2 regions of the Pseudoduganella sp. jia 12 genome follow, and region 1 is predicted to be linked to the other one. Evidence: predicted binding sites of a transcription regulator. Region 1 holds the regulator's gene; the other holds the start of a gene.
What was found. Region 1 encodes LexA, which represses DNA repair genes until DNA is damaged. Its sites were predicted from a motif close to ACTGTATNNNNATACAGT; they were not measured.

Region 1 (11,931 bases):
CGAGGAAGTGCCGGCCCCGGCGCGGCCGAACATGCTCCAGGTGCGCGTGGGCGCCGGCAACGCCGCGGCGCTGGACCTGGCCGGTGCGCTGGAAGCGTTCCGGCACGCCGATGCGGATGTGATCGTGGCCGATGCGCCGGGCGGCCGCGCCACTGCCGGCCTGGCGGTGGAAGCGGCGCTGATGGATCGTCTGGTGCTGGCCGCCCTGCCCGGCGGCGGCGCGGCGGAGGGGGCGCTGCGCCTCGTCGACCTGTGCGCCGATCCCTTCGGTGCCGCCACCGCGCTGGCCGGCGTGCTGGCGCAACGGCTGGCCAGGCGGCTGTGCACGGCGTGCCGCCACCCGTATCATGCCGGCGCGGCGGAGCTGGACCTGCTGCTGACCGAATACTGCGAGGAACTGCAGCCCGATGCCGGCGCTTCCGCCGATGCCGATGCCGATGCCGATGCCGATGCCGATGCCGATGCCGAGGTTGCCAGGGGGCGCGTGCTGGCGGCATGGCGTGGCCGCCATGCCGATGCCGCGGGCCGCTTCACGCTGTACCGGGCCGTCGGCTGCGCCGCGTGCCAGGGTGGCTACCGGGGCCGCATCGGCCTGTTCGAACTGATGGCCGTGGGCGAGCGGACCGCGCGCATGCTGGTCCGGCGCCCCGGCGTGGCGCGCCTGGCCGGCGCGGCGATCGGCGATGGCATGCGCACGCTGAAGATGGATGGCATCGACAAGGTATTGGCGGGCATCACCGACATCCGGATGGTGCGCGCCGCTTGCGCAAGATAAGGAACACATGGAGAAACTGAAGGGTACCGTCACTGAACTGCGGCGCGGCAAGACCGTGTCGCACAACCCGAAGACCGGGACCAGCGTGATTCACGCGGCCGTGTTCCGGCTCGACGGCCAGCTGGTGAAGATCGTCTCGAACGCTCCGCTGGTGATCGCCGAGGGGCAGGAACTGCTCGTGGTCGGGAAGCGCCGCGCCAAGCTGTTTACGGCCTATGCGCACCGCAACCTCGCCACGGGGCACGAAGGCCACGAAGGCTGGGCCACGCGCCTGCTGGTGACGATCCTCGTGGTCACGTGCGCGCTGTGGCTGGGCGCCCTGATGGGTGGCGATTACGGAACGGTGTTCGGCCTCGTGTTCGTGGCGCTCGGCTTCGCGATGGCGTGGCGCTCGCTGGAAGTCATCCAGGCGCTGGTGATGCTGCGGCGCTGAGTGTCGATCGATCGTCAATCGAGGGGAAAACGATGCTGTCCCATGTCTTCATCGGCGTGACCGACTTCGGCCGTGCCTTCACGTTTTACTCGGGCGTGATGGAAGCGCTCGGGCAGCCGCTGCGCTTTCGCGACGACTCGCGCCCGTGGGCGGGCTGGATGCCGCGCGACGCGCCCCGCCCGCTGCTGCTGGTCGGGGCGCCGTTCGACGGCATGCCGGCCACCGCCGGCAATGGCGCGATGACGGCGCTGCTGGCGCCGGACCACGCCACGGTCGACCGTGCCCATGCCGCCGCGCTGGCCCGTGGGGGCACCTGCGAGGGGCCGCCGGCATTGCGGCCCGAATACCACGCCAGTTACTACGGCGCCTACTTCCGCGACCCGGACGGCAACAAGCTCTGCGTGGCCTGCCACGACTGAACTACAGTCGCTTGCCGAAGCACACCGCCGCATCGATACCGGCATACCTGCCGAAGTTGGGGATGCGCAGGTAGCCCTGCGCATCGTAGAAACGCACGGCGCGCGCATTGACCTTGCGCGTTTCCAGCCACAGGCCGCGGTAGCCGAGCGCGCCGGCCTGCGCTTCCAGGAAGGCCAGCACGGCGCTCCCCGCGCCGCTGCCGGGCCGCGCGTACATGCGCTTGATTTCGGCGATATCGCCATCGCCGGGAAGCCGGCGCAGCGCGCCGCAGCCGACTGCCGTGCCCGCGGCATCGCGGGCGATCGCGAACAGTGTGCAACTGGCGGGATCGAACGAGGCGTTGCCGCCGTCGCCGGTGATCCCGCGCAACACGCCGGACAGCTCGTCCATCAGCGCCACGGCGTCGCTTGAAGCGGGATCGGCGACGGCCACGTCGATCGCCGGGCCGAGTACCTTGTACATGACGCGGGTGGCGCCGAGGGTACGGCCTTCCAGGATCGCATAGCGCGGAATGTCGCCGGCGGTGCGGTAGCCCAGGCCGGCGTACAGGTGCTGCGCGCCGCTGCCCACCCATGTGTCGAGCACGAGCAGCGTGCGGCCCAGTGCCCGGGCGCGCGCCTCGGCCGCTTGCAGCAGCGCGCGGCCGATGCCCAGCCGCCGGCTGCCCGTGTGCACGAGCATCTTGTTGATTTCGGCGCGGTGGGCGCCGTTCGCCGGCGTGGCCAGCGCCAGTTGCACCGTGCCGCGGACGATGCTGTCGCCGTCGCGGGCCACGAACAGCGTGCGCGCGCCGGCATCGACCTGCGCGGCCACATCGTGCCAGAAACGGCGCGCATCGGCCGGCGCGAACGGCGGCAGGAAGCCGACGCTGGCGCCGTGCGCCACGCAGTCGTGCAGGACATCGGCCAGTTCGGCGGCGGCGGCGCGCACGCCGTCGCCCGTCAGTTCGTCGATCGTGATCATGGTTCGCAGATGGCGATGAGGTAGTGGGCCCCCGTGGTGCCGGGGCAGGAGAAACGCGTGGCGCCGTACAGGCGGAAGCGCAGACAGTCGCCCGGCTGCAGCCGGTACGTGGCGCCATCGAGCGTGTAGTCGAGCAGGCCGTCAAGAAGCCAGATGTGCTGTTCCAGCCCCGCCTGGGGCGGCCGCTCGTAGTCGATCACGGCACCGGCCGGCAGCCGGCCTTCGACCAGTTCGCCACGCAGGCCCTGCGCCGGCGGCGACACCATGCGGCGGGTAAAGCCGCTGGCGGGGTCCGTCCACACGGCCTGGTCGGCCGCCTTGACCAGTTGCGGGCCGCCCTCCTCGACGGCGGCGATCAATCGCGACATCGGCATGCCGTAGGCCGCGCACAGCTTGCCCAGCAGGGCTGCCGTGGGGCTAGATTCGCCGCGTTCCAGGCGCTACAGCGTGGCGCGGCTGATGCCGCTGGCCTGCGCGAGCGCGTCCAGCGACCAGCCGCGCGCCTCGCGCAGTGCGGCCAGCCGGGCGACCAGCTTCGCTTCGAATTGTTCATGATTTCCCATATCCGAGAATATATCCCAGATATGAGAAGAAAGGTCGCTTACTCCGTGGTGCGTTGCGCGAAGCGTTGCGCCATGACCGAACACACCATCAGCTGGATCTGGTGGAACAGCATGATCGGCAGGATCACCATGCCCAGCGACGACGTGGCAAACAGCACTTTCGCCATGGGCACGCCGGAGGCGAGGCTTTTCTTCGAGCCGCAGAACACGATGGTGACTTCGTCCTCGCGCGAGAACCCCAGCTTGCGGCTGGCGTACATCGTGAGGGACAGCACCACGGCCAGCAGCACGCAACAAACGATGCCCAGCGTGACGAGGACGGCGGGCGACAGCTTGTGCCACAGCCCTTCGACGACGGCCGCCGAAAACGCGGTGTAGATCACCAGCAGGATCGACCCCTGGTCGACGTATTTCAGCGCCGGCTTGTGGCGGTCGATCCATTTGCCGATCACGGGGCGCAGCAGCTGGCCGGCAAGGAACGGCACCAGCAACTGGAGCACAATGGCCAGCACCGCGTCACCCGTCGAACGTTCCACGTGTCCCTGCACGACGAAGGCGGACACCAGCAGCGGCGTGATGAAGATGCCGAGGAAGTTCGATGCCGAGGCGCTGCAGACGGCGGCCGGCACGTTGCCCCGGCCCATCGCGGTCAGCGCGATCGACGACTGCACGGTCGATGGCAGCATGCACAGGAACAGCAGGCCCACGTACAGGTCCGGCGTCAGCAGCTGCAATGCCACCGGCTTGAACGCCAGGCCGAGGATGGGAAACAGCACGAACGTGGTGCCGAGCACCAGCAGGTGCAGGCGCCAGTGCGTGATGCCGGCGATGACGGCCTCGCGCGACAGCTTGGCGCCGTGCAGGAAGAACAGCAGGCCGATGATGAACGTGGTGATATCGCCAAGCACCACGGCTACCTGGCCGGTACAGGGCAGCAGGGTGGCGACGCCGACGGTTGCCAGCAGGACCAGCGTGAAATTATCGGGCTTGAAGCGGGACAGGAAAGCAAGGCGGGAAAGGGAAGCGGGAACGGAAGGCATCCGATATTCTAGCCGAATACAAAAAAAGGGAGCCGCGGCTCCCTTTTTTGCATGCACGCGGCCCTTACAGGATCTGCGTGCCGACCCACCAGCCGATGGCGGCCACGAAAGCCGACGCCGGGATCGTGAAGACCCATGCCCACACGATGTTGCCGGCCACGCCCCAGCGCACGGCCGACAGGCGCTGCGCGGAACCGACACCGACGATGGCGCCGGTGATCGTGTGCGTGGTCGACACGGGCACGCCCCAGAACGATGCCATCAGCAGCGTGATCGCACCGCCCGTTTCGGCGCAGAAGCCGCCGACCGGTTTCAGCTTGGTGATCTTCTGGCCCATCGTCTTGACGATGCGCCAGCCGCCGAACAGCGTGCCGAACGAGATCATGCCGTAGCACGAGACGATGACCCAGGTGGGCGGCGCGGCGGCATCGGCGGCCACGTGGCCGGAGGCGATCAGCAGCATCCAGATGATGCCCATGGTTTTCTGGGCATCGTTGCCGCCATGGCCCAGGCTGTAGGCGGCGGCGGAAGCGAGCTGCAGGCGGCGGAACCACGTGTCGATGCGGCGCGGCGTGGATTTCACGAACACCCACGACACGATCAGCATGATCAGCGTGCCGAGGAAGAAGCCCAGCAGCGGCGCCACGACGATGAACACCACGGTCTTGATCAGGCCACTGGCGATCAGCGCGCCGGTACCGGCCTTGGCGACCGCGGCGCCAACGAGGCCGCCGATCAGTGCGTGCGACGACGACGACGGGATGCCGTAGTACCAGGTGATCACGTTCCACACGATGGCGCCCACCAGCGCCCCGAAGATCACGTGGTGGTCCACCACTTGCGGGTCGATGGTACCCTTGCCGATCGTCGTCGCCACGTGCAGGCCCACGATGAAGATCGCAATGAAGTTGAAGAACGCCGCCATGGCCACCGCGGTCTGCGGTTTCAGCACGCCGGTCGACACGACCGTGGCGATTGCATTCGCCGCGTCGTGGAAGCCGTTCATGAAGTCGAAGAGCAGCGCGAGGGCAATCAGGAGCCCCAGCGCGTAGATGCTGATTTCTAAGGTCTGCATGTTGTTGTTTTACCGTGCGACGCTTACGCGTTCTCGACGATGATGCCTTCGATGATGTTGGCCACGTCTTCGCAGCGGTCGGTCACGGTTTCCAGGATCTCGTAGATCGCCTTCATCTTGATCAGGTTGCGCACGTCCGGCTCGTCGCGGAACAGCTTGGACATGGCGGCGCGCATCACGTGGTCGGCGTCCGACTCCAGGCGGTCGATCTCCTCGCAGATGCCGACGATGTCGCGGGCATTGTCCATGTTCGACAGCAGGCCTACCGCATCCTTGACCTTCTCGCAGCATGCCAGCACCAGTTCGGCGAGGCGCTTGGCTTCCGGCGTGACGGCGTGCAGGTCGTACAGCGACACGGTCTGCGCGGCGTCCTCCATCATGTCCAGGATGTCGTCCATCTTGGTGATCAGCTTGTGGATGTCATCGCGGTCGATCGGCGTGATGAACGTCTTGTGCAGCAGGTCCACCGTGGTGTAGGTGATCTTGTCGGCCTGTTTTTCGATACTCTCGATCGCGTGCACGCGGTTTTCCAGGTCATCGAAATTGGTCATCAGGCCCAGCATTTCTTTCGCGCCCTTGACGCACAGTTCAGCATGCTGGTTGAACAGGTCAAAGAATTTGCCCTCGGTGGGCATCAGGCGTCCAAACATTTTATTCTCCGTTGGTTGATTCGGGGGTGCTGCCGGGACCGCCGCTCTAAGCGGTCCCTTTTTATATCAGTCGCCCTGGTAGATCGACAGGTTACCGGTGTAGTTGCCGAACTTGGTGTACATGCCCATCCACGTGAGGCGGATCGCGCCGATCGGGCCGTTACGCTGCTTGCCGATGATGATCTCGGCGGTGCCCTTGTCGGGCGAATCGGGGTTGTAGACTTCGTCGCGGTACAGGAAGATGATCACGTCCGCATCCTGTTCGATAGCGCCGGATTCGCGCAGGTCGGACATGACCGGACGCTTGTTGGGCCGCTGTTCCAGTGAGCGGTTCAGCTGCGACAGCGCGATCACCGGGCAATGCAGTTCCTTCGCCAGGCCCTTCAGCGAACGCGAGATTTCGGAAATCTCGGCGGCCCGGTTGTCGCCGGCCTGCGAGCCCGTCATCAGCTGCAGGTAGTCGACGATGATCAGGCCCAGCTTGCCACACTGGCGCGCCAGGCGGCGCGCGCGCGCGCGCATCTCGATCGGGTTCAGCGCCGGCGTCTCGTCGATGTAGAGCTGCGCTTCGTTCATTTTCTGGATCGCGTGCGTGAGACGCGGCCAGTCTTCGTCGTTCAGCTTGCCGGTACGCAGGCGATGCTGGTCGAGCTGGCCAACGGAGCCCAGCATACGCATCGCCAGCTGTGCGCCGCCCATCTCCATCGAGAACACGGCGACGGGCAGGCCCGCTTCGATCGCGACGTTTTCGCCGATGTTGACGGAAAATGCCGTCTTGCCCATCGACGGACGGCCCGCGACGATGACCAGGTCGCCCGGCTGCAGGCCGGACGTCATCTTGTCCAGGTCTGCAAATCCGGTGGGCACGCCCGTGATCTCGCTGCCGCTGTCGCGGCTGTACAGTTCATCGATGCGCTCGACCACCTGCGTCAGCAGCGGCTGCACGGCTGTCCAGCCCTGCGAGCCCCTGGAACCCTGCTCGGCGATCGCAAAGATCTTCGATTCCGCTTCGTCGAGCATCTGCTTGACTTCCTTGCCCTGCGGGCTGAACGCGTTGCCGGAGATTTCATCCGCGACGGTGATCAGCTTGCGCAGCACGCCGCGGTCGCGCACGATCTCGGCATAGCGGCGGATGTTCGCCGCCGACGGCGTGTTCTGCGCCATCGCGTTCAGGTATTGCAGGCCGCCCACTTCGTCGGCCTTGCCCAGCATCGTCAGTGCTTCGAACACGGTGATCACGTCCGCCGGCTTGCCGCCATTGATCAGGCGGATCATCTGTTCGAAGATGATCCGGTGGTCGTAGCGATAGAAATCCTCCGCGTGCATGAAGTCGGCGATGCGGTCCCAGGCGGCGTTATCGCGCAACAAACCGCCGATGACCGATTGCTCGGCTTCGATGGAATGTGGCGGGATACGGAGGGAATCGACTTGCGGGTCGGATGGGGCATTCATGGCGCGCATTATACCTGCATAAGCAGGCCAGAGTTCATAATGGTTGGCAAGATCGCTGCCCTGGAGGCAGCTTTGTGACAGCTCGATGACACCCTCGCAGCTCTGTTATAGCAGCCAAATGTCAGGCCTGTCGCCCTTCACGCGGCAGCGAAACAGCGCGTTCCGACACATGCTTCGGGTGCGGTTCGCGGGCTGCATGCAGGGCCTCGCGACGCCGGCGCCGGCAATAAAAAAGCCGGGCGAACCCGGCTTTTTTAATGTACGACGATCTTACCGAGGAAATATCCCGGTAATTAAGCAGCTTCGCCCACGACGGCGACGGTCACGTCGACCACCACGTCCGTGTGCAGGGAAACCGACACCGGGTGCTCGCCGGTGGTCTTCAGCGGACCGTTCGGCAGGCGCACGGCAGCTTTTTCCACGGCGAAGCCGGCTTTGGTCAGCGCTTCGGCGATGTCGAAGTTGGTGACGGAGCCGAACAGGCGGCCATCGACACCGGCTTTTTGCGACACGGTCACGGTCATGCCGTTCAGCTTGTCGCCCTGGCCTTGTGCGGCTGCCAGCTTTTCAGCGGCGGCTTTTTCCAGGTCGGCGCGCTTGGCTTCGAACTCGGCCACGGCGGCCGTCGTGGCACGGCGTGCCAGCTTTTGCGGGATCAGGAAGTTACGTGCGTAGCCGTCCTTGACCTTCACCACGTCGCCCAGGTTGCCGACGTTGATAACTTTTTCCAGCAGAATGATTTGCATAATGTTCTCCAGTTCTATCTGTACTGCTGCCGATTAGGCGTGGTGCAGATCGGTGTACGGCAGCAGGGCCAGGTAGCGCGCGCGCTTGATCGCGGTATCCACTTGACGCTGGTAGTGCGCCTTCGTGCCGGTCAGGCGTGCCGGCATGATCTTGCCGTTTTCCTGGATGAAATCTTTCAGGGTGTCGACGTCTTTGTAGTCAACTTGCTCAACGCCAGCGGCGGTGAAGCGGCAGAACTTCTTACGCTTGAACAGCGGGTTCTGCTGTTTGCGCTTTTCTTTCAGCTTGGCTTTGTTTTTGTCGAACTTTTTACCGAATGCCATTTTAGGCTCCTGTATTTAAATATTGTGTCGCTTCACGCGGCACGAAAATCAATGATGTGAAAAACCAGGCTCTTGCTGTTGCGGCTTTTCCTGGCGAGGAACCCCGAGAATTCGTAGGCCCCTCCCAGTGGCGCGCTGCTGAAACGGCCTGAAATCTCTCCCGCGGCAAGCGCGGCGATTTCAAATTCCGTCTGGCGGGCGATGCCTGCCTCGATCTGCTGCGAACTGTGCTGCAATATTGCATTCACGATCGGCAGCCCGGCGGGGGTATAACGTATGACTTCCCGCTCGGTGATCAGGCCAGTGAACTTCAGCTCGTTCAGCAAGACTCCAGGATTTAGGCTGCAGCAGCTGCCGGAGCGGCCGCGGCTTCAGCGCGGTGGCTCTTGGCGGCGTCTTCACGCTGGACCGACTTCATCATCGGCGAAGGAGCGGTTTCCGCTTTCTTCAGCTTGACGGTCAGGTGACGCAGCACGGCATCATTGAATTTGAACGCGGTTTCCAGTTCGACCAGAGTGTCGTTGTCGCACTCGATGTTCAGGCAGATGTAGTGTGCCTTGGCCAGTTTCTGGATGGAGTACGCCATTTGACGGCGGCCCCAGTCTTCCACGCGGTGCACGTTACCGCCGCGCGAGGTCACGCTGGCTTTGTAACGTTCGATCATCGCGGGCACTTGCTCGCTCTGGTCCGGATGGACGATAAATACGATTTCGTAGTGACGCATGCAAACTCCCTTAAGGACTGTTGATAGCCCACCCCGGCGTCAAGACGGGTGTGGGAAGAGGTAAGCCCGCAAGCATAGCAGGTATTTTGAGCGCTGGCTAGCCGCCAGCCTGGGCGCCGACGGGCTCGCAAGGGCTGTGCAAACGGGTAACGAGCATCGGGTTTTTTGCAACATTTCCCGCAAATTGGCGCTTGCCGCCGGTTTTCATGAAATATTTCTGCGCCTGAATCGTGTTTCCTCTTGCATTCGCACAGACACTGTACAAAAATACAGACTGTCTATATCCACAGCTATTCTTTACAGCTCATCGCACCATGATCAAGCTCACCGCAAGGCAGGAACAAATTCTCAACCTGATCAGGGATGCCATCGACACCACCGGCTTCCCGCCAACGCGCGCCGAGATCGCCGCCGAATTGGGTTTCAAATCGGCCAATGCGGCCGAGGAGCACCTGAAGGCGCTCGCGCGCAAGGGTGCGATCGAAATCACGGCCGGCACGTCGCGCGGCATTCGCCTGCTGGGCGACCGCGCCGCGCGGGCCGCGTCGGGGCCATCGGCGCCGGCGGGTGCACCCGGTTCTGGTCATGGGGCCGCGCATGGTACCGCGCATGGTACCGATTACATCCCGCAGGTGCCGGCGGCGCTGCTGATGCAGCTGCCGTTGATCGGCCGCGTGGCTGCCGGCTCGCCGATCCTGGCGCAGGAAAACCTGGAAAAAACCTACAGCGTCGACCCGGCCCTGTTCTCCGCGAAACCCGATTTCCTGCTGAAGGTGCGCGGCGAATCGATGCGTGATGTGGGCATCATGGATGGCGACCTGCTGGCGGTGAAGAAGGTGGACAGTGCCAAGAACGGCCAGATCGTCGTGGCCCGCATCGGCAGCGAAGTCACGGTGAAGCGCTACCGCCGCACCGGCTCCACGATCGAACTGCTGCCGGAAAACCCGGACTTCAAGATCATTACCGTGAAGCCCGAAGATGAATTCGCACTGGAAGGCCTGGCGGTCGGTCTGCTGCGCGCCTGGCACTGACATCCCTTCTGTCGCGCCCGCTTGCAAGGGCGGGCACGGCGCCTGATGTCGGCTGCCCTGGCCGGCACCATCCACATCATGCAGCGCTGCGACCGTGTCGCGGCGCCTGCCTTATCGCTCAACCTCACGAACCTGCCCTCCCGTCGGCCGCACCGCCACCCTGCCCCTGGCCTGGTCCACATGGATCGCATATTGGCCGAAAAAGTCGGCGCCAAGGATGCCGTCTGGCTGGAAGAAGCCTGGCAACGGCATCAGGTAGGGCGTGATCGCCGCCCCGCCGGGCAGCGAGACCGATACGAAGCTGCATGGCTTGTCCGGCCCGAACGCGTCGCACGGGGCCGGCCTGTCTCCCTGCTTTTCCACGGATTGCGGCTTGGCGATCGAGATGCTGGCGGCCGAATCGAACACGAGCCGATAGCGGGCCCGGTCATTCGACAAGGTCGCGACGATGCCTTCATGCACCCGCTCATAAGGAAGCGGCCGCCAGCCCGGGCCCGGATCGAGTGGCGCGCCGAAGCGCAAGGTGCGGGCGGACTGGTCGTACACGAAAGGCTGCCTGGCAAAGAGACCGAGGCCGACGACGGAGTGCGGCGGCAGCCCGGCACCATCGCCGATGTGCAGGCCCCACGCCTCGTACGACACGCCCGTCACCTCGCCGAACGATACGCCGTTGACGACGAGGTCGGGAATGACGAACTCCTCCTCCTCGCGCACCTCGCCGGTCAGGTCGGCGCTTCTTAACTTGCGCCCCGTGAGTTTCAGGCCGGGTATCTCGGCCATCACGTCGCGCGTCAGGTGCAGCGTACGGGACGAACCGGTGTCGAACGTGAACGGAAAGACCTTGCCGGCGATGGCCAGCTGCGCCACGGGGATGCCCTTTTCCAGCGCCAGCGGCACCGAGACTTCAGCCTGCGCGGCTGTGGCGGCAAACAGCGTGGCCAATGCGGCGGCGGCACCGATCCAGTGCTGCCTCATGCCTCATGCATCCAGCGCTTTGCGGAAATCGTCGACCAGGTCATCGGTATCCTCGATGCCCACCGATACGCGGATCAGCGATTCGGCGATGCCCATCGACGCGCGGCGCTCGGCTCCCATTTCGTAGAAGATCGTGTGCGCGACCGGGATCACCAGCGTGCGGGTGTCGCCCAGGTTCGACGCGGGCACGGCGATCCGCAGGCGGTTCAGGTAGTCGAAGCAGTCGATGCCATCCTGCAGTTCAAAACTGAACAGCGAGCCATGGGCCTTGAACAGGTCGGTCGCGATGGCGTGCTGCGGGTGCGACGGCAGGCCCGGGTAATGCACGGCGGCCACGCGCGGATCGGCTTCCAGCATCTCGGCCAGCGCCCTGGCATTGGCGCACGTGCGCTCCATGCGCAGCGCCAGCGTTTCGGCACCGACGGCAATGTGGTGCGCAGCTTCCGGGCCCAGCGAAGCGCCGAAGTCGCGCAAGCCCTTGGCGCGCACCTGCGTGATGCCCCACATCGCCGGCGCCGCCTTCTTGTAGTTCTCGAAGATGTTCGGGTAGCGGTTCCAGTCGTAGGTACCGGTATCGGTCAGGCTGCCGCCCAGCGCGTTGCCGTGGCCGGCGATCGATTTCGTCAGCGAATTGATGACGAGGCCGGCACCCACCGCTTTCGGACGGAACAGGTAAGGCGTGGTCATCGTGTTGTCGACGATGTACAGGATGCCCTTTGCCGCGCACAGCGCGCCGATGCGCTCCAGGTCCGCGATCTGG
Region 2 (11,931 bases), on a different contig from region 1:
CACTTCTTGCCCAGCAGCGCGTTGCCGCCGTAGCCGGAACCGTAGGACCAGATTTCACGGGTTTCCGGGAAATGCACGATGTACTTGGTCTTGTTGCAAGGCCATGCCACATCCTTCTGGCCGGCGGCCAGCGGTGCGCCCACGGTGTGCACGCATGGCACGAAGTCGCCGTTCTCGCCCAGCACGTCGTACACGGCCTTGCCCATGCGCGTCATCATGCGCATGTTGACGGCCACGTACGGCGAGTCGGACAGTTCCACGCCGATGTGCGCGATCGGCGAACCCAGCGGGCCCATCGAGAACGGCACCACGTACAGCGTGCGGCCGACCATGGCGCCATCGAACAGGCCGTTCAGCGTGCCGCGCATTTCGGTCGGGTCGATCCAGTTGTTCGTGGGGCCGGCTTCTTCCTTGTTGGCCGAGCAGATGAACGTGCGGTCTTCCACGCGCGCCACGTCGGTGGGATCGGAGCACGCCAGGTAGGAGTTCGGGCGCTTTTCCGCGTTCAGCTTTTTCATCGTGCCCGCAGCCACCATCTCGGCGCACAGGCGGTCATACTCTTCCTGCGAGCCGTCGCACCAGTAGATACGGTCGGGCTTGGTCAACGCGGCCACTTCGGCCACCCAATTGATCAGCTTTTGATGTTTGATGTAAGCTGGCGCGTTCATCGCGGCGATGCCCTCCATCACGGGTTGGTTCATGGTACTACCTCCAATGCAATAAAGAATTCTGTCTCGTTCCGCGCTGTTCTCACGTGCGTTGCCCCGTGTGTCGTTCGGATGGCAGGATCGTCGTCAGCTTTTGGCTTGCGCGCGGAAGTGCATGAAAATGCATCGGCGGTACGGCGGTCTGTCGGTGCGCCCGATAGCGAGATCAAGGGCGCGCTCCCGGCGCTATTGTGAGCGCTACAACGGGAGTTGGAACGAGTAAGTGGAACGAATATTTGCCGGAGCACACTGCGGCGCTCAACGGCTTGATCGATTGTACACCCGCCCTAAAAGCTTTCCGACAAAAATGTAGGAAAAATGGTTGACTAAAGTAGTAAGCTATTCGAGATATTCACAATCCCGTTAACTAGCTACCAATTAAAAAGGAAATTCGTCTAACTCCCATGAAAATTGCCATACTCGACGATTACCAGGATGCGGTGCATGAACTGGACTGCTTTTCACTTATCGACAGTCATGACGTAAAAGTATTCAATCACTCCACGCGGGGCCTGGGCCAGCTCGCTGCCCGGCTGGCGCCATTCGATGCGGTGGTGCTGATCCGCGAACGCACGGCACTGAACCGGGCCGTGCTGGCCAAGTTGCCGAACCTGAAATTGATATCGCAAACAGGCAAGGCCAGCGGGCATATCGACGTGGCCGCCGCCACGGAGCTCGGCATCGCGATCGCGGAAGGAACGGGTTCGCCGGTGGCACCGGCCGAGCTGACGTGGGCACTGATCATGGCGGCCCAGCGCAAGATCGTTCCCTATGCCGCCAACCTGAAGGACGGCACCTGGCAGACGGCGTCGACCAGCCAGCCATTCACTACGCTCGGCACGGTACTGAAAGGCCGCACACTCGCGATCTGGGGGTACGGCAAGATCGGCAAGCTCGTGGCCGGCTATGGCAAGGCGTTCGGCATGGCGGTCATGGTCTGGGGCAGCGACGCGAGCCGCGCGGCAGCCGTGGCCGACGGCCATGCGGCGGCACCCTCGCGCGAAGCGTTCTTCGAGGAAGCGGACGTGCTGACCCTGCACCTGCGCCTGGCGGATGCCACGCGCGGCATCGTTGGCGCGGAAGACCTGGCGCGGATGAAGCCGACGGCGCTGTTCGTGAACACCAGCCGTGCCGAACTGGTGGCCGAGGGCGCATTGGAAGCGGCACTCAGGTCAGGCCGCCCCGGCGCCGCGGCGCTGGACGTGTTTGAAAACGAGCCGCTGCCGGCCGACTCGGTGCTGCTGCGCATGCCGCACGTGCTGGCCACGCCGCACCTGGGCTACGTGGAAAAGGACAGCTACGAGCTGTACTTCAGCCACGCCTTCCAGAACCTCGTCGATTTCTTCGATGGACAGTGCAGGACGATCCTCAACCCCGACTACCGGAATCACTTGCGCAACAAGGGCTGAGCCCTACAGCTGAGCCCCGGGGAAATCAGGCTTCCGGAATGCCGGTGAGGTTGATGCGCGGTGCCGGCATCGCATGCACCTTCGACCACAGCCCGGCCCAGCCGGGTGGCCAGCCGATGACGGGGCCGCTGTAAGGCGCCAGCCCGGCGCGCACGGGTACCACCGGCACCGGCGGCATGTCCGTCAATGGCGCGCCGGCGGGGCGCTGCATGTCCAGGCTGTACATATAGCCGGGCAGCAGCGCATCGCACACGCCGGCGAACCACGCCGTGTGGTCCTCATCCTTGCCCAGCGCCTGCGCCAGGCCTTGCGGATCGAATTTCGCCAGCGCATGGATCAGTTCCTCCGTGGTGGCGCCGGGCGAGTCGCCCCACCCCATCACGGGATTGACGTTGTAGTCGGCCCCCGAGCCATACCAGCCCTCGCGCCAGGAACGCTGCATCCAGTCGCGCTGGCCGGTGAACAGGTGCCAGCGCCAGTGCAGGCCGGAAGGCTTGGGCCATGCATACAGGTAGAGCTTCTGGTAGCCGGCCTGGTGCAGCGCGCGCACCATCGCCATCAGCCGCGCATGCGGCATGCGGTCGGGTGGCGCGCGGCGGAACAGGATCGCTTCGCCGTCGGCGTATTGCACTTCGTCGGTGGACAGGTTCAGGTCGAGCGTGCGCGACTCGCTGCCGAAACGGGCGGAGATCCACCCGGTCAGCAAATTGACAGCCGTGATCACGCCATAGCCGCGGTGGCGATGGAAGATGACGGTTCCCGGGGCGGGCGTTTTCACGGTCATGGCGAAATGGGCAAAGAACCTGGTGGGTCACCTGGCGACTGATCGTAGGTTAAAAGCGTGTATTTCCGCGCCGTTGCCAAGTGACCCACTAGTGTACTCAACGACGTGACAACATGCCAGACGAGTGTCAACAAAGTTTTTTGTTGACGGTGCGACGCGGGCGCGGGCTATCATTGAGCATTCCTGCAACTTTTTACGAAACACCATGACTTTGCGCATCATCGCCACGGGCGGCACCTTCGACAAGCATTACAACGAACTGAACGGCACACTGGGCTTCGCCGACAGCCACCTGCCGGCGGCCATCGCCCGCGCCCGCATCACCGCGCCCGTCGAGCTGGAACTGCTGCCTCTGCTCGATTCGCTCGACATGCAGGATGCCGACCGGGAGCGCGTGCTGGCCTCCTGCCAGGCTGCGCCGGAACGGGCCATCGTCATCGTGCACGGTACCGACACGATGAAGGAAACCGCCGCGGTGCTCGGCCCCGCCGCACTGGACAAGACAATCGTGTTCACCGGCGCGATGATTCCCTACGAGATCGACGGCTCCGACGCCCTGTTCAACCTGGGCTTCGCCTGCGGTGTCGCGCAGGCGCTGCCGGCAGGCGTGTATGTCGCGATGAACGGCCGCATCTTCGCGTGGGACAACGTGCAGAAAAACCGGGCGGCCGGCGTGTTCCAGCCAATGTAATTCGGGGTGTAATTCGGGGTGTAATTCGGGGATGTAATTCGGAATGTAACGCGGGGAATGTCGTGCCGGGAATGTAGTGCCGGGAATGTAGCGCGGGGAAGTTGGTACGGGAAGGCCGGCGCGAAAGCGCGGGCAGACGGCAGGGCCGGCTGGCGGCCCTGCCGTGCGGGTCAGGCGGTGGCTTCGCCGCCCAGTGCTTCGACGATGTCCCTCAGCAGCAGCGACAGTTCGCCCGTCATCAGCATGAAGTCGCCGTCGAAACGCTCGTCGTCGTTGCGGGTCACGGCATCGTTTTCCTTCAGCACGTCGAGCGGCTTCACGCTCTTGATCGCCAGCGATTCGGTCAGCACGAACGAAATCTTGCTTTCCCACGTCATGGCCAAGCGCGTGCACTGCTTGCCGGCGGCGATGTGGCGGCGCACTTCCTCGGGTTCCAGCGTGTGGCGCACATAGCGCACGGCCGCCTTGCTCTCACCGGTCGCGCGCAGTTCCGTATCCATGTCGACGGTAAAGCCGGCCGGCGCTTCGTCTTCCTGCAGCCAGGCTGTCATGACCCCGACCGGCGAGCGCTGCACGCGCAGGCTTTCCAGCGGCATGCGGTCGACTGCCTTCAGCAGCAGCTTGATCACGTCGTCCGCCTTGGCCGGGCTGGCCGCGTCGACAACCAGCCAGCCATTGACAGGGTCGATCCACGTCCACACATTGCTGCGGATCGTGAACGCGCGCGGCAGCAGTTCGTCGTGCACGCGCTCCTTCAATTCCTTCATCGCCTTCTTGCCGGGAGCGAAACCTTGCTGTTCTTCCATCTCGGCGGCGCGGGCCTTTGCGACCTGGTTGACCACGGTCGACGGCAGCAGTTTCTTCTCGGTGCCGAGCAGCAGCAGCATCTGCCCGTTCACCACGTGCACGAGCGATTCGTTACCGCGCGGCGAGTCCCAGCCCTGGCGCAGCATCTCGTTGCTGCTGGCCGGCGTGAACGCCGCGGGGCGCAGTGCCTCATCGAGTTTTTCGGGAGCGAACGCCCACGGAGCGGGCAGTCGGTAGATCTGTAGATTCTTGAACCACATGCTCAAATGACCTTGTTTTACGCGTTGCAAAGCTCAGCATTTTACACCCGGTCGGGCAGGCGAACCATCGCGATTTTCTGCGGAATCGTGATGCACCGGAGGCTCTCATGCACACAGATGCTGGTTGGACGTCCATCGCGTTGACGCTGAAGCTTGAGTACGGGCAAGTGTGATTAGTTTCCATCGACTAATGTCGAGTGAGCACACATTTTCTTACTTCGATGGAGGCATGGGATGGCACGTGAACAGAACGCATCCAGGGGCCTTGCGTCGGCACAGTCCAGGATACAGGCATGATCCGCATCCGGATCGTCATCCTGTCGGCAGCGTGGGCATTTGCCTTTTCTGCTGCAGCGGCCACCGGGCTGGAGGTGCGTCCATGGCCGGAGCCCACCAATTGCCAGGGATGCATGACGATTCAGTTCGAGGAGCTGGAGATGCGTTTGCCGGTTGCAATGATGGGTCGGCTGTTTTCCTTCGCCGATGCATCGGGCCTGCACTTCCTGCCGCCAGGCGGCCCGCGCCGGGCACTGCTGCTGTTTGCCACCAGCCGGGAAAAGGTTATCGGGAAATATTCCACGATCGACCGGGTTACCGGTGCACGACAGTTCTTTGACAAGCTGGGCAGTGATGAACGTTACGCCGCAGCCTGGAAAGCGGAGGGCGTTGAGCGCGCCGCCAGGTATTCGAAAGCTTTCAACGGCAAATTGCATGTGTACTGGATCGAAGCGGCGCCGGGCGATACGCAATACGTGCAGATCGTCATCGACGGTGGAGACAAGATCTACACGCTGGCTGGTAATGTCACGCCGCAATGGTACGAAGCGGTGCTATCCAACCTTCGCATTGCCCCCATACCGTAGTCCTCACCCCGGAAACAATTCTCCCTGCTCCCCTGCCCTGTACCGCTCGGCCTCGTCGAGCGGTACCAGCGCGCTGACCCGCACGCCCAGCAGGCGCAGGCGCTGCTCCAGCGGCACGCGCCGCAGGCATTCGCCGGCGGCGCGCCGGATCATGGCGGCATCGGCCGTGGGCGACGGCAGCGTGACATCGCGCGTCACGGTGCGGAAATCGGCATAGCGCAGCTTGATGCCCACGGTGCGGCCGGCGTAGCGCTTGCGGTGCAGGTCTTCGGACAGCCGCGTGCACAGCCGCGTGAAGATTTCGGACAGCGTGTCGCGGTCATGTTTCGCATGCAGGTCGCGCTCGAACGTGGTTTCGCGGCTCACGCCCTTCGGATCGGACCGCGTGACGACTTCGCGCTCGTCATGCCCGTGCGCCACGCGGTGCAGCCACTCGGCGGAATTGAGGCCGAAGTGTTCCTGCAACAGCTTCGGGTCGGCTTGCGCCAGCTGGCCCACCGTTTCGATGCCGAGCGATGTCAGCTTGGCATAGGCTTTCGGGCCGATGCCGTTGATCTTCTTTGCCGACAGCGGCCAGATACGCGCCGGCACGTCGTCCAGCGACACGATGGTGAGGCCATCGGGCTTGTCCAGGTCCGAGCTGATCTTCGCCAGCAGCTTGTTGGGCGCGATGCCGATCGAGCACGTCAGTCCGGTGGCCTCCTTCACGGCCGCCTTCAGCCGCATGCCCAGGGCCCGCGTTTCTTCCGGGTGATCGGTGAGGTCGAGGTAGATCTCGTCGATGCCGCGGTCTTCGATATCGGGCACGATCTCCGCCACGGCGGCCTTGAACAGCCGCGAATAACGTTTGTAGGACTCGAAATCGGTCGGCAGCAGGATCGCCTCGGGCGCCAGCGCCGCCGCCTTCATCGTGCCCATCGCGGAAAACACGCCGAGCGCCCGCGCTTCGTAGGTAGACGTGGTGACGACGCCGCGGCCCGCGTAGTCGCGCAGCTTCGCGAAGCGGCGCGTGCCGTCCGGCTGCAGCACCGGCTGGTGCCGCGAGCCGCCGCCCACCACCACGGGCAGGCCGCGCAGTTCCGGGTAGCGCAGCAATTCCACCGATGCGAAAAACGCATCCATGTCGAGGTGGGCAATGCGGCGCGGCGGTAGCATGACTGATCGGCGGACTTGTACAGATAGCGCGCAAGGCGCGGACACTGTGATTATATCCAGTGTGCACCACGCTCCGCCAGCGCCTGGCGCGTTGCATTAATTGGTTTATTTTTCAATCACTTAGTGCTTTTTTATCCATCGTATTTACGCAACAGTAGCAATGCACAAGTATCGTGCGCGGGAGGAAGGCGCGTACCATCGGGTCTTTCAACCACGCACGCGAACATGGCTGCCAGACTCCGTCTTTATTGCTGGGTTCCCCTTCTGGCCTGCGCCCTGCCCGCCGCGGCGCAAACGTCGGTCACGATCATGGGCGGTGTCGATGCCTTCGTGGGTTCGATGAAAAACAGCGGCGACGCCGCCCGCACCACGGTGCTTGGCAGCGGCGGCATGACCACGTCGTGGTTCGGCTTCCGCGGCAAGGAAGAACTGGGCGACGGCCTGTACGCGGAGTTTTACCTGACCGGCTTTTTCCAGACCGATACCGGCACGTCCGGCCGCTTCGGCGGCGACAACCTGTTCTCGCGCGATGCCAACGTGGCCCTCGTGGGCCGCCTCGGCCGGCTGCAGGTGGGGCGCGCCTCGGCACCCAGCTTCCTGCCGAACATCCTGTTCAACCCGTTCGGCGATTCGTTCACCTTCTCGCCGCTGGTGCTGCACTCCTACGTGCCCACCGGGCCGTTCGGCACCCGCACCTGGGCCTCCACCAACGCCGGCGACAGCGGCTGGAGCAACCAGGTCGTGTACACCACGCCGTCGTTCGGCGGCGCGCGTGCGAGCCTGCATTACCAGGCCGGCGAGCAGGCCGGCAACGCGGACTGCAACAACCTGGCCGTCAGCACGATGGTCAACAGGGGCCCGCTGGCATTGACCGCGTTCGTGCATCGCGTGCGCGTCAGCAACCCGAATGCGGGCAACGCCATCATCGACCCCACGCGCAGCCCGGTGAACTACGCATTGCTGGACGGGCAGCGCGCCGTGTTCGTCGGCGCCACCTACGATTTCACGCGCATCAAGCTGTACGGCACCTGGCAGCGCACCGTCAACGACGCGGCCGGGGCCGAGGGGCTGCGCGACCGCACCGTCAGCCTGGGCTTCGCAGTGCCCGCCGGCCCCGGCGCGGTGCTGTTCGACGTGGCCGATACCCTCCGCGAAGGCACGTTGTTCGGCAACGAGCGTTCGCGCCGCACGGCATCGCTCGGCTATGACTACCGGCTGTCGAAACGCACCGACCTGTACTCGGTCGCCATGCGCGACCGCATCACCATGCTGCCTTCCGCCATGAGCTATGGCATTGGCGTGCGCCACTCACTCTGACCGAAGGGAACTCGATCGTGAACCTCTCCAACATGCGCATCGGCGCCCGTCTCGCCCTCGGCTTCGCGGTGGCCATCGTCATCATGTTCATCATGTCGCTCGTCGGCATCAGCCGTATCCAGGAAGTGGCCGCGCGAACCGACCAGCTCGTGAATGACCGCTATGTCAAGGTCACGCTGCTCAACGACATGCGCAGCCAGGTCAATCGGGGCGCGCAGGCGGTGCGCAATGCGATGCTGACGCCGGACGCGGCGCAGACGCAGGAATTCCTGCGCCAGATGGCCGAGGCGGACGAAGCCGGCGGCGTCTCGGCCGGGAAAATGGCGAAGTCCGACCTGACACCGGATGTGCGCGCCGTGTTCGATCAGCAGAACACCGCGTATTACGCGTACAAGGAACTGCTCGACAAGGCGATCGCGCAATACCGCGGCGGCGACCGCGAAGGTGCGGTGCAAGCCATGTTCGCCCGTGTAATCCCGGCGCAGACGGTGTATTTCCGCCACCTCGACGAACTGCTGAAAAAGCAGCGCGACCTGATGACGCACGATGCCGAAGCGGCGACGGCGGCGGCGAAATCGGCCACCACGCTGATGATCGTGCTGCTGGTGGTGGCCACGATCGTGTCGGCCGTGATCGGCTGGCTGATCACGCGCTCCGTTACCGGCCCCGTCAGCGAAGCCGTGCAGATCGCCGAAACGGTGGCGGCGGGCGACCTGACGGCGCAGATCGTCACCACGCGCAAGGACGAGATGGGCCGCCTGCTGGGCGCCCTGCGCGACATGACGGCGGCGCTGACCGGCACCGTGCGCACGGTGCGCGACAGCACCGACACGATCAATACCGCGGCGGCCGAGATCGCTTCCGGCAACATGGACCTGTCCAACCGCACCGAGCAGCAAGCGGCCAGCCTCGAGGAAACCGCATCGTCGATGGAGGAACTCACGTCCACCGTGCAGGCCAACGCGGAAAACGCGCGCCAGGCGAACCAGCTGGTGGTCTCGGCCGCCAACCACGCGAACGAAGGCGGCCAGGTGGTGAGCCAGGTCGTGGAAACGATGGGCTCGATCAAGGAAAGCTCGTCGAAGATCGTCGACATCATCGGCGTCATCGACGGCATCGCGTTCCAGACCAATATCCTGGCGCTGAACGCCGCGGTGGAAGCGGCGCGCGCCGGCGAACAGGGCCGCGGTTTCGCGGTGGTGGCATCGGAGGTGCGCAACCTGGCGCAGCGCTCGGCCAGCGCCGCGCGCGAGATCAAGGAACTGATCAACGATTCGGTCGACAAGGTCGACGCGGGCAGCCGCCTGGTGGACCAGGCCGGCACCACGATGGACCGTATCGTGACGTCGGTACAGCAGGTGGCGGACATCATGAACGACATCGCGTCCGCCAGCCAGGAGCAGAGTTCCGGCATCGCCCAGGTGAACACCACGATCACCACGATGGATACCGCCACGCAGCAGAATGCCGCGCTGGTCGAAGAAGCGGCCGCTGCCGCCGCCAGCATGCGCGAGCAGGCGCAGCGCCTGGTGGCCGCGATCTCCACATTCCGCATCGACGACCGCGCCGTCGCGCCGGCCTTCCCCGCGCCCGCCGTTTCGTCCCCGGTGCGGCCGACGGTCCCGCCGGCATCCGCCGTGGCACACCCGCCTTATCCCAAGCTGGGCAGCAAGCCACCGGTGCAGGCGCGGGCGGGCGCCGGCAAGGGCACGCCCAAGGCGACGCCTGCCAAGAAGGCCCCCGAAGGCGACGACTGGGAAGAGTTTTAATCGGGGCGCCGCGCCGGGCATTGCCCGGCCGGCGAGCGGTGCATCGAACCGGCCGTTGAACCATTGGCGGTTGCCGCAGGAGGCCGGCGTGGCCGCCACGCAGGCGCGCGGCGCTTGTGTACTTATGCGCTTATGCGCTTCTGTGCTTATGTGCTTATGTGCCCGGCAATCGCCGGCGCGCCAGCACGAGCAGGCCGCCCAGCACCAGGCTGGCCGCGAGCAGCGAGATGCCGATGGCGGTGCTGCCGGTGGCATCGCGGATCGCGCCCACGAGGTAGGGGCTCGCGAAGCCGGCCAGGTTGCCGACCGAGTTGATCAGCGCAATGCCCGCCGCCGCCGCGGTGCCGCCCAGCAGCGCCGTCGGCAGGCTCCAGAAAATGGGGAACGTGGTCAGGATGCCGGCCGTGGCGAGGGACAGCGCGGCCAGCGCCAGCACGGTATCGTCCGCCCATGCGGTGGCCGCCAGCAGCCCGGCGGCGCCGGCGAAACCGGCAATGGCGGCATGCCAGCGCCGCTCGCCGGTGCGGTCCGAATGGCGCGCCGCCAGCACCATGACGACGGCCGCCACGCCATACGGGATCGCCGTCAGCAGGCCGATGTGGAACACGTCCTGCACGCCGCTGTTCTTCAGCAGTTGCGGCAGCCAGAAGCTCACGCCATACAGTCCCATCACGAACAGGAAGTACACCAGCGCGAGCAGCCATACGGTGCCGCTGGCGAACACCTGCCGCAGCGGCAGGTGCTGCTTCGCCGCCGCTTCCACGGCGAGCTCGCGTTCCAGCACGGCCTTGTCGGCGTCGCCCAGCCAGCGCGCGGCGCGGATGCCGTCGTCCAGGTAGAACAGCGTCCAGATGCCCAGCGCGACCGACGGAATGCCTTCCAGCAGGAACAGCCACTGCCAGCCATGCAGCCCCGCCTGGCCGGCGAACGCCGCCATGATCGCGCCGGACAGCGGCCCGCCCACCACGCCGGCCACGGCCACGCCGCTCATGAACAGCGCCACGATGCGGGCGCGACGATGCGCCGGATACCAGTAGGTGAGGTACAGCACCACGCCCGGAAAGAACCCTGCCTCGGCCACCCCGAGCAGGAAGCGCAGCACGTAGAAGCTGACAGGGCCGGTGGCGAACATCGTGGCCGCCGACACCAGCCCCCAGCTGATCATGATGCGGGCGATCCAGCGCCGCGCGCCCACCCGTTCCATCAGCAGGTTCGATGGCACTTCGAACAGGAAATAACCGAGGAAGAAGATGCCGGCACCGATGCCATAGACCGTGTCGGACAGTGCGAGGTCGGCCTGCATCTGCAGCTTGGCGAAGCCGACGTTGACGCGGTCCAGGTAGGCGGCCACGTAGCACAGGAACAGGAACGGCAGCAGGCGGCGGCTGACGCGCCCGTACAGTGCATCGAGCGCAGTGGCGCTGGCGGTCATCGGTTCTCCCCGGCTGGAAAAACCGCAGCGTAGCATCGCCGGTGCCCCACGAGATGAGGCTGGCTGGAAATATTTTCGCGAAAGTCCTTGCGAAATCTCAAAACTGCGCAGTAGAATACGGCCTCTTCTGAACGTTGTGACAAACGTTCGAAGCATCGAAGGTGATGATGAGGGCGCTTAGCTCAGTTGGTAGAGCGGATCCCTTACAAGGATTAGGTCGGGAGTTCGAGCCTCTCAGCGCCCACCACACATCGATGTTGAAGACCTGGAGCGGTAGTTCAGTTGGTTAGAATACCGGCCTGTCACGCCGGGGGTCGCGGGTTCGAGCCCCGTCCGCTCCGCCAGGATTTCGAAGAGAGCCCGAACAGCGGGCTTTTTTCTTGCAGTTTCTTCAGTTGCCGTTCTACGGGAATTGATTGGAGCGGTAGTTCAGTTGGTTAGAATACCGGCCTGTCACGCCGGGGGTCGCGGGTTCGAGCCCCGTCCGCTCCGCCAGCATCAGTAAAAAAGCCCGGCTTGCCCGGGCTTTTTTGCGTCTGATGCTGGCGCAGCGGAGTGCTTCCCCTGCGGGAAGCACGGCGGGGATCGAAGGAAATCGCCTACCAGCGATTTCGCGGCCGGCAGGATGTCGGCGAGCCGCAGCCCTGCATGGCTGCGTCGTTCGGCAGGCGCGAAGCAGTGCTTCGCGAAACCCCTGCCTTACCCCCGTCCGCTCCGCCAGCTGCCAGTGAAAACCA

Region 2: the regulator LexA is predicted to act here: its motif matches at 6,720-6,737, upstream of dinB (DNA polymerase IV).

What each region holds. Positions count from the first base shown of each region.
Region 1 covers NZ_JBUXKP010000013.1:116,124-128,054, reverse strand. The annotation lists gene ACY65G_RS25525 (ATPase, T2SS/T4P/T4SS family) at 1-775, shown strand, start outside; gene ACY65G_RS25520 (hypothetical protein) at 783-1,208, shown strand; gene ACY65G_RS25515 (VOC family protein) at 1,241-1,627, shown strand; gene ACY65G_RS25510 (GNAT family N-acetyltransferase) at 1,629-2,591, opposite strand; gene ACY65G_RS25505 (cupin domain-containing protein) at 2,588-2,959, opposite strand; gene ACY65G_RS25500 (helix-turn-helix domain-containing protein) at 3,032-3,154, opposite strand; gene ACY65G_RS25495 (bile acid:sodium symporter family protein) at 3,193-4,194, opposite strand; gene ACY65G_RS25490 (anion permease) at 4,259-5,269, opposite strand; gene ACY65G_RS25485 (DUF47 domain-containing protein) at 5,293-5,919, opposite strand; gene ACY65G_RS25480 (replicative DNA helicase) at 5,986-7,371, opposite strand; gene rplI (50S ribosomal protein L9) at 7,665-8,117, opposite strand; gene rpsR (30S ribosomal protein S18) at 8,151-8,441, opposite strand; gene priB (primosomal replication protein N) at 8,474-8,764, opposite strand; gene rpsF (30S ribosomal protein S6) at 8,779-9,165, opposite strand; gene lexA (transcriptional repressor LexA) at 9,480-10,196, shown strand; gene ACY65G_RS25450 (pepsin/retropepsin-like aspartic protease family protein) at 10,308-11,171, opposite strand; gene ACY65G_RS25445 (cystathionine gamma-synthase family protein) at 11,175-11,931, opposite strand, start outside.
Region 2 covers NZ_JBUXKP010000008.1:288,514-300,444, reverse strand. The annotation lists gene ACY65G_RS19525 (phosphoenolpyruvate carboxykinase (GTP)) at 1-701, opposite strand, end outside; gene ACY65G_RS19520 (D-2-hydroxyacid dehydrogenase family protein) at 1,112-2,116, shown strand; gene ACY65G_RS19515 (L-asparaginase) at 2,142-2,894, opposite strand; gene ACY65G_RS19510 (asparaginase domain-containing protein) at 3,106-3,591, shown strand; gene ACY65G_RS19505 (recombination-associated protein RdgC) at 3,762-4,658, opposite strand; gene ACY65G_RS19500 (hypothetical protein) at 4,952-5,521, shown strand; gene dinB (DNA polymerase IV) at 5,525-6,676, opposite strand; gene ACY65G_RS19490 (porin) at 6,902-7,993, shown strand; gene ACY65G_RS19485 (methyl-accepting chemotaxis protein) at 8,011-9,762, shown strand; gene ACY65G_RS19480 (MFS transporter) at 9,917-11,194, opposite strand; tRNA gene ACY65G_RS19475 (tRNA-Val) at 11,366-11,441, shown strand; tRNA gene ACY65G_RS19470 (tRNA-Asp) at 11,462-11,538, shown strand; tRNA gene ACY65G_RS19465 (tRNA-Asp) at 11,613-11,689, shown strand.